Regions from separate parts of the Streptomyces sp. NPDC102270 genome, predicted to be linked through region 1. Evidence: riboswitches for the same ligand, from Rfam matches in the RefSeq annotation. Region 1 holds a riboswitch; the other holds the start of a gene.
The links. Region 1 has a riboswitch for glycine ahead of gcvT (glycine cleavage system aminomethyltransferase GcvT). Riboswitches for the same ligand answer to the same signal wherever they lie in the genome.
Positions count from the first base shown of each region.

Region 2: linked by a shared signal. The riboswitch ahead of gcvP (aminomethyl-transferring glycine dehydrogenase) and the one ahead of gcvT (glycine cleavage system aminomethyltransferase GcvT) in region 1 are both predicted to bind glycine.

Region 1 is NZ_JBIWLX010000012.1:42,633-51,324, forward strand. Features, by position in the region: gene glyA (serine hydroxymethyltransferase) at 1-537, opposite strand, end outside; gene gcvH (glycine cleavage system protein GcvH) at 552-929, opposite strand; gene gcvT (glycine cleavage system aminomethyltransferase GcvT) at 1,028-2,146, opposite strand; glycine riboswitch at 2,312-2,409, opposite strand; gene ACIRP7_RS25285 (AAA family ATPase) at 2,592-3,260, shown strand; gene ACIRP7_RS25290 (amino acid adenylation domain-containing protein) at 3,372-5,219, shown strand; gene ACIRP7_RS25295 (type I polyketide synthase) at 5,216-8,266, shown strand; gene hppD (4-hydroxyphenylpyruvate dioxygenase) at 8,359-8,692, shown strand, end outside.
Region 2 is NZ_JBIWLX010000019.1:6,638-15,329, forward strand. Features, by position in the region: gene ACIRP7_RS34195 (FHA domain-containing protein) at 1-74, shown strand, start outside; gene ACIRP7_RS34200 (MerR family transcriptional regulator) at 93-830, shown strand; gene ACIRP7_RS34205 (bifunctional nuclease family protein) at 907-1,380, shown strand; gene ACIRP7_RS34210 (MerR family transcriptional regulator) at 1,644-2,342, shown strand; partial or broken gene ACIRP7_RS34215 (DNA polymerase IV) at 2,401-3,946, shown strand; gene ACIRP7_RS34220 (PRC-barrel domain-containing protein) at 3,862-4,239, opposite strand; glycine riboswitch at 4,363-4,458, shown strand; gene gcvP (aminomethyl-transferring glycine dehydrogenase) at 4,634-7,519, shown strand; gene ACIRP7_RS34230 (molybdopterin-binding protein) at 7,574-7,993, opposite strand; gene ACIRP7_RS34235 (amino acid transporter) at 8,041-8,692, opposite strand, start outside.

The DNA.
Region 1 (8,692 bases):
CCGCGGGTACGCCGACCAGCCCGCGATGATCACCTTGGGCCGGTGCTCCTTGGCCAGCTTCTCCAGCTCGGCCATGTCGACGAGGCCCGACTCGTCCACGTGGTAGGCGACGACGTTGAACTGCTTGCCGGAGAAGTTCAGCCGCATCCCGTGGGTCAGGTGACCCCCGTGCGCCAGGTCCAGGCCCAGGATCGTGTCGCCGGGCTGGGCCAGCGCGAACAGGGCGGCCTGGTTCGCGGAGGCACCGGAGTGGGGCTGCACGTTGGCGTACTCGGCGCCGAACAGCTCCTTGACCCGGTCGATCGCGATCTGCTCGGCCACGTCGACGTGCTCGCAGCCGCCGTAGTAACGGCGGCCCGGGTAGCCCTCGGCGTACTTGTTGGTGAGGACCGAGCCCTGTGCCTCCATGACGGCGAGCGGAGCGAAGTTCTCCGAGGCGATCATCTCGAGGGTGGACTGCTGACGGTCCAGCTCGGCGTCGACCGCGGCGGCGATCTCCGGGTCGAGTTCGTGCAGGGGGGTGTTCAGTGCGGACATCGGGTGCGGACTCCTCAGCCGGCGGAAAAGGCGGTGTACTCGTCGGCGGAGAGCAGGTCGGCCGGCTCCTCCGAGACGCGTACCTTGAACAGCCAGCCACCCTCGAAGGGGGCGGAGTTGACCAGTGCCGGGTCGCTGACGACGTCCTCGTTGACCTCGGTGACTTCACCGGAGACGGGGGAGTACAGGTCGCTGACCGACTTGGTCGACTCCAGCTCGCCGCAGGTCTCGCCCGCGGTCACCGTGTCACCGACCTCCGGGAGCTGGACGAAGACGACATCGCCGAGCGCGTTGGCCGCGTGCTCCGTGATGCCGACCGTCGAGACGCCGTCCTCGGCGCCCGACAGCCACTCGTGCTCCTTGCTGTAGCGCAGCTGCTGGGGGTTGCTCATGGCCTGAATTCTCCTGTACGCGGGGGAGTGCTGGTGAAGGGGGGACTGCGGAAGGCGTGCGTGAGCAGTGACTCTGTGCCCAGCATCACCTACGGCGGCTACTTCTGGCGCTTGTAGAACGGCAGCGCCACGACCTCGTACGGCTCGTGGCTGCCCCGGATGTCCACACCGACACCCGTCGTGCCGGGCGTCGCGTGCGCGGCGTCGACGTACGCCATCGCGATCGGTTTGCCCAGCGTGGGGGAGGGGGCGCCGGAGGTGACCTCGCCGATCACCTCGCCGGCCGCGACGACCGCGTACCCGGCCCGCGGGACGCGGCGCCCCTCGGCGACGAGCCCGACCAGGACGCGCGGCGGGTTCCCGGCGGCGCGGGAGGCGGCTGCCTGAAGCGCCTCGCGCCCCACGAAGTCCCCCTCCTTCTCGAACTTCACGACCCGCCCGAGCCCGGCGTCGAAGGGGGTCAGTTCCCGTGAGAGCTCGTGCCCGTACAGCGGCATGCCCGCTTCCAGACGCAGGGTGTCCCGGCAGGACAGCCCGCAGGGGACGAGCCCGACGCCCTCGCCGGCCTTGGTCAGCGCCTGCCACAGCTCGACCGCGTGCTCCGGCTTCACGAACAGCTCGAAGCCGTCCTCGCCGGTGTAGCCGGTGCGCGCGATCAGTGCCGGCACCCCGGCGACCGTGCCCGGCAGGCCGGCGTAGTACTTGAGGCCGTCGAGGTCCGCGTCGGTCAGGGACGCGAGGATGCCGGGGGACTCCGGTCCCTGTACGGCGATCAGCGCGTACGCGTCCCGGTCGTCGCGCACCTCGGCGTCGAAGCCGGCCGCGCGCTCGGTCAGCGCGTCCAGCACGACCTGGGCGTTGGAGGCGTTGGCGACCACCAGGTACTCGGTCTCCCCGAGCCGGTAGACGATCAGGTCGTCGAGGATGCCGCCGTCGGCCTGGCAGATCATGGTGTAGCGGGCCCGGCCGACACCGACGGAGGCGATGTTGCCGACCAGGGCGAAGTTCAGCAGCCCGGCCGCCTGCGGCCCGGTCACGGTGATCTCGCCCATGTGGGAGAGGTCGAAGAGCCCGGCTTTCGTGCGTACCGCGGTGTGCTCGTCGCGCTCGGAGCCGTACCGCAGGGGCATGTCCCAGCCGGCGAAGTCGGTCATCGTCGCACCGAGCGAGCGGTGCAGGGCATCGAGCGCGGTGAGACGGAGTTCAGAACTGCTCATCGGACGGTCGTCTCCAAGGATCCCAGGACATGGGTGTGACGGGCGAGGTATTCCTCCCCATCTGTCATCGGAACCTGAGAGGTTCGCCCCGGCCACACGAGTGGCCGGTGGCTTGCACCGTGGGTGGGGCCGCCGTCGAGTCGGCGGCCCGCTTTTCAGATGTGCCTCGCCCGCGCGGTAACGGGGCCTGAGAGATTCAAGGGAGGGACTTGCTCCTTCGGCGCCCGGGTACACGTACCCCGGGACTCTCCCGCGCGGATTCAAGCGGCCGGTATGCAGTTGGCGCCGACATCATTGCACGCATCCGACGCCCACGGCAGGGCCGCCTCGGCCCCTCCCTTCTGTAACCGGCTCGTGACGGTACGCGTACAGAAACACGAGAGATCATCCATTACCTTCTCTTTACGCTCGGTGGGGAGGGGAACCCCGACCCCGGAGGAGGACGATGACGGTGAACAGGACCACGGCGTACGCGACGACCTCGGGGCTCGCGCTGCCCGAGCAGCCCGCGGCCCCGGCGGTCGAGACCCCGGGGGCCCGCCCGGTCGTCCGTGACCTGCGCGACCGCGCGGGCCACAGTCCGCACGCCCTGCTCTTCGGCCCGGGGGACCTCGTCGTCATCACCGGCCTGCCCGGCAGCGGCAAGTCCACGCTGATGAGGCGTGCGGTCAGGGGCATCCGGATCGACTCCCAGGACACCCGCGACCGCTGGGACGGCCGGCTGGCCCGCTTACTGCCGTACGCCGCCTACCGCCCCCTGGTCCGGCTCGCGCACTACGCCGCACTGCGCCGCGCCCTGCGCTCCGGCGAGGGAGTGGTGGTGCACGACTGCGGGACGCAGGCCTGGGTGCGGGGCTGGCTGGCCCGCGAGGCGCGGCGCCGGGGCGGCACCCTGCACCTGCTGCTGCTCGACGTCACCGCGGACACCGCGCTGGAGGGGCAGCGCGAGCGCGGCCGGGGGGTCTCGCGGTACGCCTTCCTGCGGCACCGGGGGGCGGCCGCCCGGCTGATCCGCTCCGTGGAGCGCGGCGACCTGCCCCAGGGCTGCGGTTCGGCGGTGCTGATCGACCGGGCGGCTGCGGACGTCCTGCGGCGGATCGGTTTCACGAGCTGAACCCGACTCGGCCGCGGATTCCGGGATTCCGAGTTCGGCGAGAAGTCGCCGGTCGCGGCGCGTCATCGCCGGTTCAGCGCTGAGTCAGCGTGCGCCACGACGATCTCCTCCATGGGAGCCAAGCAGGGAACCACGCTGCACGAACTGATCGCTGCCCAGACGCGTGAGGACCCGTCGAGGATCGCGGTCACCGGACCCGAGGGCGCGCTCACCTACGGGGAGCTCGAACGGCGGGCCGAGGGGGTGGCCGTCCGGCTCGCCGCACTTGGTGTGGGAGCCGATCGTCCGGTAGGCCTGCTGGTTCCCCGGTCGGCGGCGATGATCGTGGGGATGCTCGGAATACTCCGGGCGGGCGGGGCCTATCTGCCGCTCGACCCCGAGCTTCCCGGCACCCGCGTCAACGCCCTGCTGTCGGCCGCGGGCGCGGCGGCGCTGGTGACGACGCCGGAGTCGGCGGAGCGGGCCGCGGACTTCGGGCTTCCCGTCGTCGTGCCGGGGGAGGAGCCGGAGGCCGGTGCGGCGAGCCCGGACCGGCCACCCACACCCGGCTCGGCCCTGTGCTACGTGCTGTTCACCTCGGGCTCGACCGGCGAGCCCAAGGCCGTCGCCGTCGAGCACCGCCAGTACGTCCACTACCTGAACGGTCTGTACGAGCGGATCGAGCCGGGGTGGTCCTGGGCGCTGGCGTCCACGTTCTCCGCGGACCTGGGCAGCACCAACGTGTTCGGGGCGCTGACCACCGGCGGTTGTCTGCATGTGCTGTCCCGGGAACAGTCGATCGATTCGGAGGCCTTCGCCGCGTACTTCACGGAGCATCGGATCGACGCGATGAAGCTTGTACCGAGTCACCTCGCGGCTCTGGCGGGCGCGGGAGGCACAGAGCTCGACAGGGTGCTGCCGCGGCGCCTGCTGATCTGCGCGGGCGAGCCACTGCCGCCGAACCTGGTCCGCCGGGTCAGATCCGCCCGGGCCGATCTGACCGTCGAGAACCACTACGGTCCGACCGAGACCACGGTCTCGATGCTCGCCCACCGAGTGCCGCGGGACCTGCCGGAGTCCGCGACGGTCCCCCTTGGCCGTCCGTTCCGGGGGGTGCGCGTGCACGTTCTCGGGCCGGACCGGGAGCCCGTCCCCGACGGGGTCACGGGGGAGCTGCACATCGAGGGGGCGAACCTGGCCCGCGGCTATCTCGGCGCCCCCGCCGCGACCGCGGCCGCCTTCACCCCGTGCACGGCAGGCCCGCCCGGGGCGCGCATGTACGCGACCGGCGACCTGGTCCGGCGGCTGCCCACCGGAGACCTGGAGTTCGCCGGGCGCGCCGACGACCAGGTCAAGGTCATGGGATACCGGGTCGAGCCCGGCGAGGTAGCGGCGGTCCTGGCTCGCCATCCGAGCGTGGAGCAGGCCGTCGTCTTGCCGTACGGCGCCGCCGACGAGCTACGGCTGGCCGGTTATGTGACCGGATCCGGCCTCACCGGGGCGGACGTGCGAGCCTTCGCTGCGGATCGACTGCCCGACCACATGGTGCCCGCGGTCGTGATGGTGCTCGACGCCATGCCGCTGACCGGGAACGGCAAGGTCGACCGTGGTGCCCTGCCGGCCCCGGTCGTCGAGCGGACCGATCACCAAGGCGCGCCGCGTGCGGGCCTGGAGGAGGAGATCGCCGCGGTCTGGGCCGCGACGCTCGGCCTCGAGAACGTCGGCGTGCACGACAGCTTCTTCGACATCGGCGGCACCTCGCTGCTGCTGATGCGGCTCAGGGTTCGGCTGGTCAAGTCGCTCGACCGGGAGATTTCGATGGTCACGCTCTTTCGCAACCCGACCGTGCGCCTGCTGGCGCGCCATCTGGAGACGGCCGAGGAACCCGCGTCCGAGGCGGACCGGGGCAGGGCACGCAGCAGGCTGACCACGGCCGCCCGCGCCCGGCGGCGCGCCGCGATGGGCGGGGAGGAGCGATGACCGAGCAGCAGGCGGAGCCGACCGGCCTCGAGATCGCCGTGGTGGGTATGGCGGGACGCTTCCCCGGCGCGGACTCCGTCGGGCGGTTCTGGGACAGTGTGCTGGACGGTGGTGAGCGGATCACGTCGTTCACCGCGGACGACTCCATAGCCGCCGGTGTGGCCCCGGAACAGGCCAGGCACTCCGACTACCGCCATGTCCACGGTGTACTCGACGGCGTCGAGTACTTCGACAATGTGCTGTTCGGGTACACGCCACGGGACGCCGCCCTGCTCGACCCGCAGCAGCGCGTCTTCCTCGAATGCGCCTGGGCCGCGATGGAGGACGCGGGATACGCCCCCCGTACCGGAGGAGGCGCGCCCGTGGGCGTCTACGCCGGTGCCAGCCAGAACGCCTACCTGCTCAGCAACCTGCTGCGGACCCCCGGGGCGCTGGCGAACACGAGCCCGCAGGAGTTGTTGCTGGCCACCGAGAAGGATCTGCTGGCGGCCCGGGTCTCGTACCACCTCGACCTGCGCGGGCCGAGCGTCAGCGTGCAGTCCTCCTGCTCGTCGTCCATGGTCGCCGTGCACATGGCCTGCCAGGCGCTGCTCGCCGGCGAGTGCGAGATGGCCCTGGCCGGCGGCGTGACGATCCATGTGCCTCAGCACGAGGGGTACCTGCACACGGTCGGCTCGGTGTTCTCCTCGACCGGGCACTGCCTGCCGTTCGACGCCGGGGCCGACGGGACGGTCTTCGGCAACGGCGTGGGGGTGGTCGTACTGAAGCCGCTGGCGGACGCCCTCGCCGACCGCGACTCGATCCACGCCGTCATCCTGGGGTCGGCGGTGAACAACGACGGCGCGCGGCGCCTCAGCTTCACCGCTCCGGGGGTGGACGGGCAGGTGGCCGTCGTCCGCGCGGCGCATCGTGTCGCGGGCGTGGACCCCCGGACCATCTCGTACGTGGAGACGCACGGGACGGGCACGTCCCTGGGGGATCCGATCGAGTTCGAGGCGCTCACCGAGGCTCTCGGCCGGGATGGTGCTCCGTGCACGCTCGGGACGCTGAAGGCACAGATCGGTCACCTCTCTTCCGCGGCCGGAGTGGCCGGCCTCATCAAGACGGTGCTGGCGCTGAAGCACCGCGTCCTGCCACCCAGCCGTCACTTCACCCGGCCCAACCCGGAGATCGACCTGGACTCCGGCCGATTCCGCCTGCTCACCGAGGCGACGGAGTGGCCGGAGTACGGCGGGCGGCGGCGGGCGGCGGTCAGTTCCTTCGGGATCGGCGGGACGAACGCTCACATGGTCCTGGAGGAGCCTCCGCCCCCGACGCCACACTCCGTCGCGCGCCGCGAACACGAGGTGCTGCTCCTGTCCGCCCGTGAGGACGAGCCGCTGCTCGAACTGGCGGCCCGTCTCCGGGAGCACCTGGAGACGCACCCGGAGGCCGAGCTGTCGGACGTCGCCGGCACCCTGCAGAGCGGTCGTACACCCCAGCGCCGCAGAGCCGCGGTCACGTGCACGGACATCGACTCGGCGACCGCCGCCCTGGCCGCCGTGCGTCCGCCGTCGGCGGACGCACGCGATCGTGGCGTGGTCTTCATGTTTCCCGGGCAGGGCAGCCAGCGGGTGGGCATGGGGCGGGAACTGTACGAGACGGAGGAGACCTTCCGGGCCTGGATCGACGCCGCGGACGAGCGCCTGGACTTCGACCTGCGCGACCTGCTGTACGCGGGGGATCCGGTCGAGAACGCGCGGACGCTGGCGCACACCGGCTACACACAGCCGGCGCTCTTCGCCGTCGAACACGCCCTCGCCCGCCTGTGGATGGAGCTGGGGCTCGTGCCCAGGGCGATGATCGGGCACAGCCTCGGCGAGTACGTGGCGGCGACCGTCGCGGGGTGCATCGACTTCGCGACGGCACTCGATCTGGTCGCCGCACGGGCGCGCCTCATGCAGGATCAGCCGCCCGGCGCCATGCTCACCGTCAACCTGCCGGTGGCCGAGATACGGCCTGTTCTCGACGCGGAGACCGCGGTCGCGGCCGTCAACGGTCCCGCCCTCTGCGTCGTATCCGGCCCTGTGCCGTCCGTGGAGATGCTGGAGAAGCGGCTGCGGGCGGCCGGGGCCACATGCCGTCGGCTGCGCACGTCTCACGCCTTCCACTCCCCGATGATGGAAGCGGTGGCCGCGCCATTCGTGTCGAGGCTGCGGGAGGCCGTTCTGCGGCCGCCGGAGATACCGTTCGTGTCCAACCTGACCGGCGACTGGATTCGCGCCGAGGAGGCCGTGGACCCGGAGTACTGGATCCGTCACATGCTGGCCCCGGTCCGCTTCCACGAGGGGGTGGGGCGGCTGCTGAGCGGCCCGGCGTCGGTGCTCCTCGAAGTCGGGCCGGGAACCACCCTGCGTACCCTCGTCGGCCGGGCCGGCGACGACCATGTCCTGCTCGGCGGCCTGCCCGACCCGGAGCGCGCGGCGGACGGCGGTGCCTACCTGGCCCGTACGGTCGGCCGGCTGTGGGAGGCGGGGGCACCTGTGGACTGGAGCCGATGGCGCCGGGACGGGTGGTCGCGCGTGTCGCTGCCGACGTATCCGTTCCGGCGGCTGCGGCACTGGGTGGAGCCGACGCCCGGCTCCGGCCCGGCCCCCGCGGTGGCGGCGGCACACGACACGTCGGACGCACGGCCCCTCCTCGGTGCTGAGACGACCGGTGCGGAGGGGGCGGGAGCGGGCCTGTCCGAGACCGTTCTGCGTATCTGGCGGGAGTTGCTCGGCACCGACGACGTCGGTCTCGACGACGACTTCTTCGAACTCGGCGGCCACTCGCTGCTGGCGACCCGCATCATCGCCAAGGTGGCCGACGCGACCGGCACCGGGCTTCCGGGTGACGCGCTGTACTCGGCGCCTACGCCCCGCGAACTGGTCGCGCTCGTCGAGCAGCGAGAAGTCCCGCTCGTCGCGGCAGTCCAGGAGGACTCGGAACTGATGGCCCAACTGATAGCGGACATCGCGGAGTTGTCGCCCGAGGAAGTGGAACAGCAGCTACGCGAGGGGAGTTGACGGCTCCGCTTCTGTTCAGCGTGACGTAAAGACACCAGTGTGAAGATGATGTCGGCCCGGTCCACAGGGGCTCGGGCGTTACGGGGGTAACCATGGAGCGTGCAAGGCTCAGCCATGTCCACTTCTACGTGGGTGACGCCTGCCAGGCGGCCTACTACTACTGCAAGGCCTTCGGCTTCCGCCCGATCGCGGAGTCGCCTTCGGGCCGACAGTCCCAGACGATTCTGCTGGCCCAGGGCCGCATCCGTCTGATGTTCACCTCGACCACCGACCCGGGTGATCCGGTCGCCCGCTACGTGGCCGCGCACGGCGACGGTGTGGCCGACATCGCGATCGCTGTGCCCGACGTCGTGCGGACCTTTCGCACAGCGGTGGCGAACGGCGCCGATCCGGTCATGGAGCCGGCGTCCCGTACCGGCTCGGGCG
Region 2 (8,692 bases), on a different contig from region 1:
CTCTGAACAACGGCGACGAGGTGCAGATCGGCAAGTACCGGCTGGTGTTCTACGCGAGCCAGCAGGGCTACTGACCCTCCCAGGGAAGGTCCATGCTTCAAACACCGAGCGGCGGTGCCGGCCACGGCACCGCCGCCACGGACAGTGGGCTGATGAGCATCGGCACAGTGCTGAACGTGCTGCGCGACGAGTTCCCCGAAGTCACGATCTCCAAGATCCGTTTCCTGGAGTCCGAGGGCCTCATCGAGCCGCAGCGGGCCCCCTCCGGGTACCGCAAGTTCAGCAACCGGGACGTCGAGCGCCTCGGCCACGTCCTGAGGATGCAGCGGGACCACTATCTGCCGCTCAAGGTGATCCGGGAGCACCTGGACGCCATGGAGCGCGGCGAGGCCGTCGCCCTGCCCACAGTGGGCCGCCAACGGGACGGAGAAACGGTCCTGGAGGTCTCCGAGGGCCCCACCGTGGCCCGGATCGGCCGGGCCGAGCTGCTCGCCGCCGCCGAGATCGACGAGCCGCAGCTGGCGGAGTGGGAGGCGTACGGCCTCATCACGCCGCTGCCGGACGGGGCCTACGACGCCGAGGCGGTGACGGTGGCGGCACTTGTCGTGGAGCTCGGGCGGTTCGGGATCGAGCCGCGGCATCTGCGGGCGATGAAGGCGGCCGCCGACCGTGAGGCCGGGCTCGTGGACCAGGTCGTGGCCCCGCTGAAGCGCCACCGCAACCCGCAGACCCGCGCACACGCCGAAGCCCGCGCCAAGGAACTCGCGGGGCTGACCGTGAAGCTGCACGCGGCACTTGTGCAGACCGCGCTCGGCGTGCGCCTGCCCTGAGGGCGCCGGGGGCCGGATCGTCACCCGTTTCCTGCCCGACTACCCAAACGTCCCGGGCACGGCCTAGGGTTGCTGTGTGAACGAGCTCGATGTCGTAGGTGTCCGGGTCGAAATGCCCTCCAACCAACCGATCGTGCTCCTGCGTGAAGTGGGAGGCGACCGCTACCTCCCCATCTGGATCGGGCCGGGGGAGGCGACGGCCATCGCCTTCGCGCAGCAGGGCCTGGCCCCCGCACGACCGCTCACCCACGACCTGTTCAAGGACGTGCTGGAGGCGGTCGGCCAGGAGCTCACCGAAGTGCGCATCACGGACCTGCGTGAGGGCGTCTTCTACGCGGAGCTGGTCTTCGCCAGCGGGGTCGAGGTGAGCGCGCGGCCGTCCGACGCCATAGCGCTGGCCCTGCGCACCGGGACGCCGATCTACGGCAGCGACGGAGTGCTCGACGACGCCGGTATCGCCATTCCGGACGAGCAGGAGGACGAGGTGGAGAAGTTCCGCGAGTTCCTCGACCAGATCTCCCCCGAGGACTTCGGCACCAGCAGTCAGTGAGACGGATGCGGCCGAGCCGGCGGATCAGTGGTCCGTGACGGCTCGGCCGTGTCCGGTCGTCACGGAAATGCCGGCATTTGCCCCCGCCGCGTGAGAGCGTCCTGCGGCCCGTCCGGAGCGCAACCCGCTAGCCTTTCCCCGCGGTGGGGTACGGGAAACCACTCCTAGGGTGATTATCACTCGGCGTGCCGAGTGTGGCGATCGTTGACGCACCCCTGGTGACTGCCTACCGTCGAGAAGGCAGGTCAAGGACGGAGGTCGGCGTGAGAAGCAGCGGCGACGGTACGGCTGGGGGTGCCCCCGGACGGAGTCTCGGGGCAAGCGGTCCGTACCCTCCCCCAAGCTCTCAACTGCGTTCGAGTTGGGGGGATCCCCATCACGGCAGCCCGTTTCAGGGCAGCGCGGCCGATCACGCTCCGCAGCGACCGGCGGCCGTGCCGGACAGCGGAGGGGCGACGTCCATGGCGTCCGAGGAGATCGGCTATCGCGGCCCTACGGCCTGCGCGGCGGCCGGCATCACCTACCGGCAACTCGACTACTGGGCGCGCACCGGGCTCGTGGAGCCGAGCGTGCGGCCCGCTCACGGGTCGGGGACGCAGCGGCTCTACAGTTTCCGGGACGTCGTCGTCCTGAAGATCGTCAAGCGGTTCCTCGACACCGGTGTGTCGCTGCAGAACATCCGCACCACGGTCCAGCACCTGCGTGAGCGCGGTTTCCAGGACCTGGAGCGCATGACGCTCATGAGCGATGGGGCCACGGTCTACGAGTGCACCTCGCCCGACGAGGTGCACGCGCTGCTCCAGGGTGGCCAGGGGATCTTCGGGATCGCCGTGGGCGTGGTGTGGCGGGACGTCGAGAGCGCCCTGTCGCAGCTGCACGGGGAGCGCATCGACACCGGCGAGACGCTCATCGGACACAACCCGGCGGACGAGCTGGCCAGGCGCCGCAACCGGGCGGTCTGACGCCTGCCCCGCTCGCATCGGCGGGGCATTGTCAGTGGCGTAGGGCAGCATCGGACATGTGAGAAAAGCGCCCACGATCCTGCATCTCGACATGGATGCCTTCTACGCCTCGGCGGAGCAGGCTTCCAAGCCGAGTCTGCGCGGGAAGGCGGTCGTCGTGGGCGGGCTGGGGCCGCGCGGTGTGGTGGCCACCTCGTCCTACGAGGCCCGGGTGTTCGGGGTGCATTCGGCGATGCCCATGGCGCAGGCGAGACGGCTCGCGCCGAACGCCGCGTATCTCGTGCCGCGCTTCGGGTTCTACAAGGCGATCAGCGAGCAGGTGATGGCGCTGCTGCGGGCGCTGTCGCCGCTGGTGGAGCCACTGAGCCTGGACGAGGCGTTCGTCGATCTGGAGGCCGGTGGAGCGGCCTGGGACGAGGCGTCGGCGCGACTGGTCGGGGCGAAGCTGCGGGCCGACATACGGGCCGGGACAGGCCTCACGGGCTCGGTGGGGCTGGCCGCGTCCAAGATGCTCGCGAAGATCGCCTCCGAGCAGGCCAAGCCGGACGGGCTGGTGGTGATCGAGCCGGGCACCGAGCGGGCGCTGCTCGGGCCCTTGTCGGTGCGGACCCTGCCCGGGGTGGGGCCGGCGACCGGCGACCATCTGCGGCGGGCCGGGATCCATACCGTCGACGAGATCGTCGAGGCGGGGGAGGACGAGCTCGTACGGCTGCTCGGGAAGGCGCACGGGCACGGGCTGTACGCCATGGCGCTGGCGCGGGACGAGCGGGCCGTGGTGGCGGAGCGGGAGACGAAGTCGGTGTCGGTGGAGGACACGTACGACGTGGACATCCATGACCGGGTTCGGGTGGGGCTCGAGGTGCAGCGGTTGGCGGACCGGTGTGTGCGCAGGCTGCGGGAGGCCGGGCTGTCGGGGCGGACCATCGTGCTGAAGGTGCGGCGGTACGACTTCTCGACGCTGACGCGGTCCGAGACCCTGCGGGGGCCCACGGATGATCCTGCCGTGGTGAAGGAGGCCGCCCTGCGGTTGCTGGAGGGCGTCGACTCGACGGGGGGTGTGCGGTTGCTGGGCGTGGGGGCTTCCGGGCTTGCCGACTTCACTCAGGAGGATCTGTTCGCCCAGGCGGCGGGGGAGGCAGCGGATCCCGGGGTCGAGGAGGTGGCTGATGACGTTCCTGGCGAGGAGCGGGACGTGGTGGTCGAGCGGCGGTGGGTCGCCGGGCATGACGTGCGGCACGCCGAGTACGGGCACGGGTGGGTGCAGGGGAGCGGGCTGGGGAGGGTGACCGTGCGGTTCGAGACGCCGGATTCGGAGCCGGGGCGGGTGCGGACGTTCCGTGTCGATGATCCTGGGCTTGAGTCGGCCGAGCCGTTGCCGTTGGTCGAAGTGACGGGTTCACGTCCGCAACACGCGTGACGGGTTCGTTGGCGGGCGCGGATGGCCCCCGTGGGGCTGACCCGTTGTGGCGGCCGACGGGGCCGTGGTGGGGCGGTTGACGGGCCTTGTGCTGCGAAGAGGTCAGGCCTCCGCGTCTCCCGTGCCGGCCAGCTTGCCGAAGTCCCGGTCCGGGAAAGGGGGTGGGGCGGCCAGGTCGAGGCCGTAGTGGTGGTAGAGCTGGAGTTCCTGCTCGGGGGAGAGGTGGCGGCCCACGCCGAAGTCGGGGGCGTCCTTGATGAGGCTGCGGTCGTAGGGGACGTGCAGGGTGCCGTCGACCAACTCGCTCGGCTCCAGGGGGACGAAGGCGTCCCGGGAGAAGAGGCCGGTGCGTATGGCAGCCCACTCCGGCACGCCCGTCGCGTCGTCGAGGTAGACCTCGTCAACGGTGCCGATCTTGGTGCCGTTGCGGTCGAACGCCTTGCGGCCGATCAGGTTGCGCGGATCGATGTCGGTCTGCACGTGCCCTCCACTTGGTCGCAACTCATCCGAAGCGGTCGTAAACACTACGAAAGAGCACATCGGGGTGTGCGGCCACTCGAAGACTCGTGCGGCGACCTCGCTGGTAGGCTTGCCAGCGGCTGCTGATCCCGTGCGGGAGAGTCCTCCGGACACCATCGGAGGCGCCGAAGGAGCAAATCCTCCCCGGAATCTCTCAGGCTCACGTACCGCACGGACGAGGTCACTCTGGAAAGCAGGGCGGGTGTCGACGGCTTCCGCTCTCACCGACGGGGAAAGCCGGCGGCCTTCGGGCGGCCGGTGAAGCTCTCAGGTCGAGATGACAGAGGGGGAGGCCGTCGGGGTACCCGTGCCGGGGTACCCCTCGAAGGTCGCGTCAGACCAGGAGGCCTCCGCAATGACCGCCCACCGCATTCCGCTCTCCGAGCTCGAACAGGGCATCCCCTTCGAGCAGCGTCACATCGGCCCTGATCACGAGGCTTGCGCCAAGATGCTCGCGCAGGTCGGCTACGGCTCGCTGGACGAGCTCACGGCCGCAGCCGTGCCCGATGTGATCAAGAACGCCGATGCGCTGGAACTGCCCGGTGCGCGCACCGAGGCCGAGGTGCTGGCCGAGCTGCGGTCGCTGGCCGACCGGAACCAGGTGCTCGACTCCATGATCGGACTCGGGTACTACGGCACCTTCACTCCGCCCGTCATCCTCCGTAACGTCATGGAGAACCCGGCCTGGTACACGGCCTACACGCCGTATCAGCCGGAGATCTCGCAGGGGCGGCTCGAGGCTCTGCTCAACTTCCAGACCATGGTCGCCGACCTCACCGGGCTGCCGACCTCCGGTGCCTCGCTGCTCGACGAGGGGACCGCGGCGGCCGAGGCCATGGCACTGTCCCGCCGGATGGGGAAGAACAAGAAGGGCCTCTTCCTCGTCGACGCCGACACGCTGCCGCAGACCATCGCCGTGATCCAGACCCGCGCCGAGCCGACCGGTCTGGAGGTCGTCGTCGCCGACCTCAGCGACGGGATCCCGGCCGAGGTCGCCGGGCGTGAGATCAACGGGGTGCTCGTCCAGTACCCCGGCGCCTCCGGGGTCGTACGGGACATCAAGCCGCTCATCGACCAGGCTCACGAGCTCGGTGCGCTCGTGACCGTGGCCGCCGATCTGCTGGCGCTGACCCTGCTGAAGTCGCCGGGCGAGCTCGGGGCGGACATCGCGGTCGGGACCACGCAGCGGTTCGGTGTTCCGATGGGATTCGGCGGGCCGCACGCCGGATACATGGCCGTCCAGGAGAAGTTCGCCAGGAGCCTGCCCGGGCGGCTCGTGGGCGTGTCCGTGGACGCCGACGGCAACAAGGCCTACCGGCTCGCGCTGCAGACGCGTGAGCAGCACATCCGCCGGGAGAAGGCGACCAGCAACATCTGCACCGCGCAGGTGCTGCTCGCGGTCATGGCCGGGATGTACGCCGTGTACCACGGGCCCGACGGACTGAGGGGCATCGCGCGGCGGACGCACCGGTACGCGAACATCCTCGCCGCGGGGCTGACGGCCGGCGGGGTCGAGGTCGTGCACGGCTCCTACTTCGACACGCTGACCGTGCGCGTGCCCGCGAAGGCCGCCGAGGTCGTCGCCGCGGCGCGGCAGAACGGCGTCAACCTCCACCTCGTCGACGCCGACCATGTGTCCGTCGCCTGTGACGAGACCACCGCGCGGGCCCAGCTGAGTGCCGTGTGGAACGCCTTCGGAGTCGAGGCCGACATCGAGGCGCTGGACGCGGCCACCGAGGAGGCGCTGCCGGACGCGCTGCTGCGCGGCGACGCCGTCCTCACCCACCCCGTCTTCCACCAGCACCGCTCCGAGACCGCGATGCTGCGCTACCTGCGCAGGCTGGCCGACCGGGACTACGCGCTGGACCGCGGCATGATCCCGCTGGGCTCCTGCACCATGAAGCTCAACGCGACCACGGAGATGGAGCCGGTCACCTGGCCCGAGTTCGGGCAGCTGCACCCCTTCGCGCCCGCCGAGCAGGCGCAGGGCTACCTCACGCTCATCCGCGAGCTGGAGGAACAGCTCGCCGAGGTCACCGGGTACGACAAGGTGTCGCTGCAGCCCAACGCGGGGTCGCAGGGCGAACTGGCCGGGCTGCTCGCCGTACGCGGGTACCACCGGGCCAACGGTGACGAGCAGCGGACCGTGTGTCTGATCCCGTCGTCCGCGCACGGGACCAATGCCGCCAGTGCCGTGATGGCGGGCATGAAGGTCATCGTCGTCAAGACCGCCGAGGACGGTGAGATCGACGTCGAGGACCTGCGGGCCAAGATCGAGCAGTACCGCGACGAGCTGTCGGTGCTGATGATCACGTACCCCTCGACGCACGGGGTGTTCGAGGAGCACGTCGCCGACATCTGCGCCCAGGTGCACGAGGCGGGCGGGCAGGTGTACGTCGACGGGGCCAACCTCAACGCTCTGGTGGGGCTGGCCAAGCCGGGGCACTTCGGCGGTGACGTCTCCCACCTGAACCTGCACAAGACCTTCTGCATCCCGCACGGGGGCGGCGGTCCGGGCGTCGGTCCGGTCGGCGTGCGGGCGCACCTGGCGCCGTATCTGCCGAACCACCCGATGCAGCCCGCGGCCGGCCCGGAGACGGGCGTGGGGCCCATCTCGGCCGCTCCCTGGGGTTCCGCGGGCATTCTGCCGATCTCGTGGGCGTACGTCCGGCTCATGGGCGGTGAGGGGCTCAAGCGGGCCACTCAGGTGGCGGTGCTCTCCGCCAACTACATCGCCAAGCGGCTCGAGCCGCACTACCCCGTGCTCTACACCGGCCCCGGCGGGCTGGTCGCGCACGAGTGCATCATCGACCTGCGGCCGCTGACCAAGGCGACCGGGGTGAGCGTCGACGACGTGGCCAAGCGGCTCATCGACTACGGCTTCCACGCGCCGACCATGTCGTTCCCGGTGGCCGGGACCCTGATGATCGAGCCGACCGAGTCCGAGGACCTGACCGAACTCGACCGGTTCTGCGCGGCGATGATCGCCATTCGCGGAGAGATCGAGAAGGTCGGCACCGGGGAGTGGGCCGCCGACGACAACCCGCTGCGCAACGCCCCGCACACCGCCGGCGCGCTGGGCGGCGAGTGGGAGCACGCGTACACCCGTGAGGAGGCCGTGTTCCCGGCCGGGGTGTCGGTCGCGGACAAGTACTGGCCGCCGGTGCGGCGGATCGATCAGGCCTTCGGTGACCGGAACCTGGTGTGTTCGTGCCCGCCGCTGGACGCGTACGAGGACTGACCCGATGCGATGAGGGCCCCGTTTCGGCGGGGCCCTTTCTCGTTGCGCCGGGGCCTACTCCCTCGCCAGTGACACCTCTGTCGACTTGATGAGGGCGACCACGGGGGTGCCGACGGCCAGGGCGAGGTCCGTCGCGGAGTCCGCGGTGATCGCGGAGGTGAACTCGCCGCCCTCGACGGCGATCTTCACCGTGGCCATGGCGGCGCCGGTGGCCACGGCGGTGACCGTGCCCGGGAGCTGATTGCGGATGGACAGGCCCCGGACCGGGGCGGTGGCGAGGGAGACCTCCGTCGACTTCACCAGGGCGCGCACGGAAGAACCCGGGGTGAGGCCGAGATCCTCCACGGCATCGAGGGTGATCGCGGCCGTGAGGTCCTGCCCGCCGTCGAGGCGGATCTTGACCGTCGCCATGGCCTCGCCCCGGGTGACGGTGGTGACGGTTCCGGGGAGCTGGTTGCGGATGCTCAGGATCATGGGCATCAACTTAGGGCCGTACGCGGCTCATGTCGGGTATCTGTGGGTCAGCCGGTGTGGACGCGGGGACGGCGGGCCCGGTCGGGTTCCGCCTCGCGCAGGACCTCCCGGGTGACGGGGGCGACCTCGCCCTGGCCGAAGAGGAAGAAGCGCAGGAACTGGTGGAAGGGGCTGCCCTCGGTCCATTCGAAGTAGATGTGGGGGATGCAGCCGGTGATGTCGCGGACATGCAGGAGGAGGGCGGCCAGGGCGTTCGGGATGGAGGAGGACTCCAGGGTCAGGACGCGGTAGCGGCCGTGCAGGACCTCCCCGCGGACGGTCAGGCCCGCCTCGAACTCGGAGGGGTCCAGGACGGTTACCTCGACGAAGACGAAGTCCTCGCCGGGGATGTCGTTGTCGGCCCGGATCTGTTCGATCTTTTCGCGGTATTCGGCCTGGTCCCGCTGGTCGGGTTCGTTGGCGATGAAGCGGATCTTGCGGCTGGCGATGTCCCGGATGAAACGTTCCGCCATGGCGTCCAGCCGCACGCTGGTCACGCGCAGCTCGAAGGCACGGGCCAGCCGGGAGAGCAGGGAGACGAGGATGATGCCGGCGATGAAGCAGGCGCCGATCTTGACGCCGTCGGGGCGTTCGATGACGTTCGCGACGGTGACGTAGAGAAAGACCGCCGAGATGACCGCGAAGCCGATCGTCCAGCCC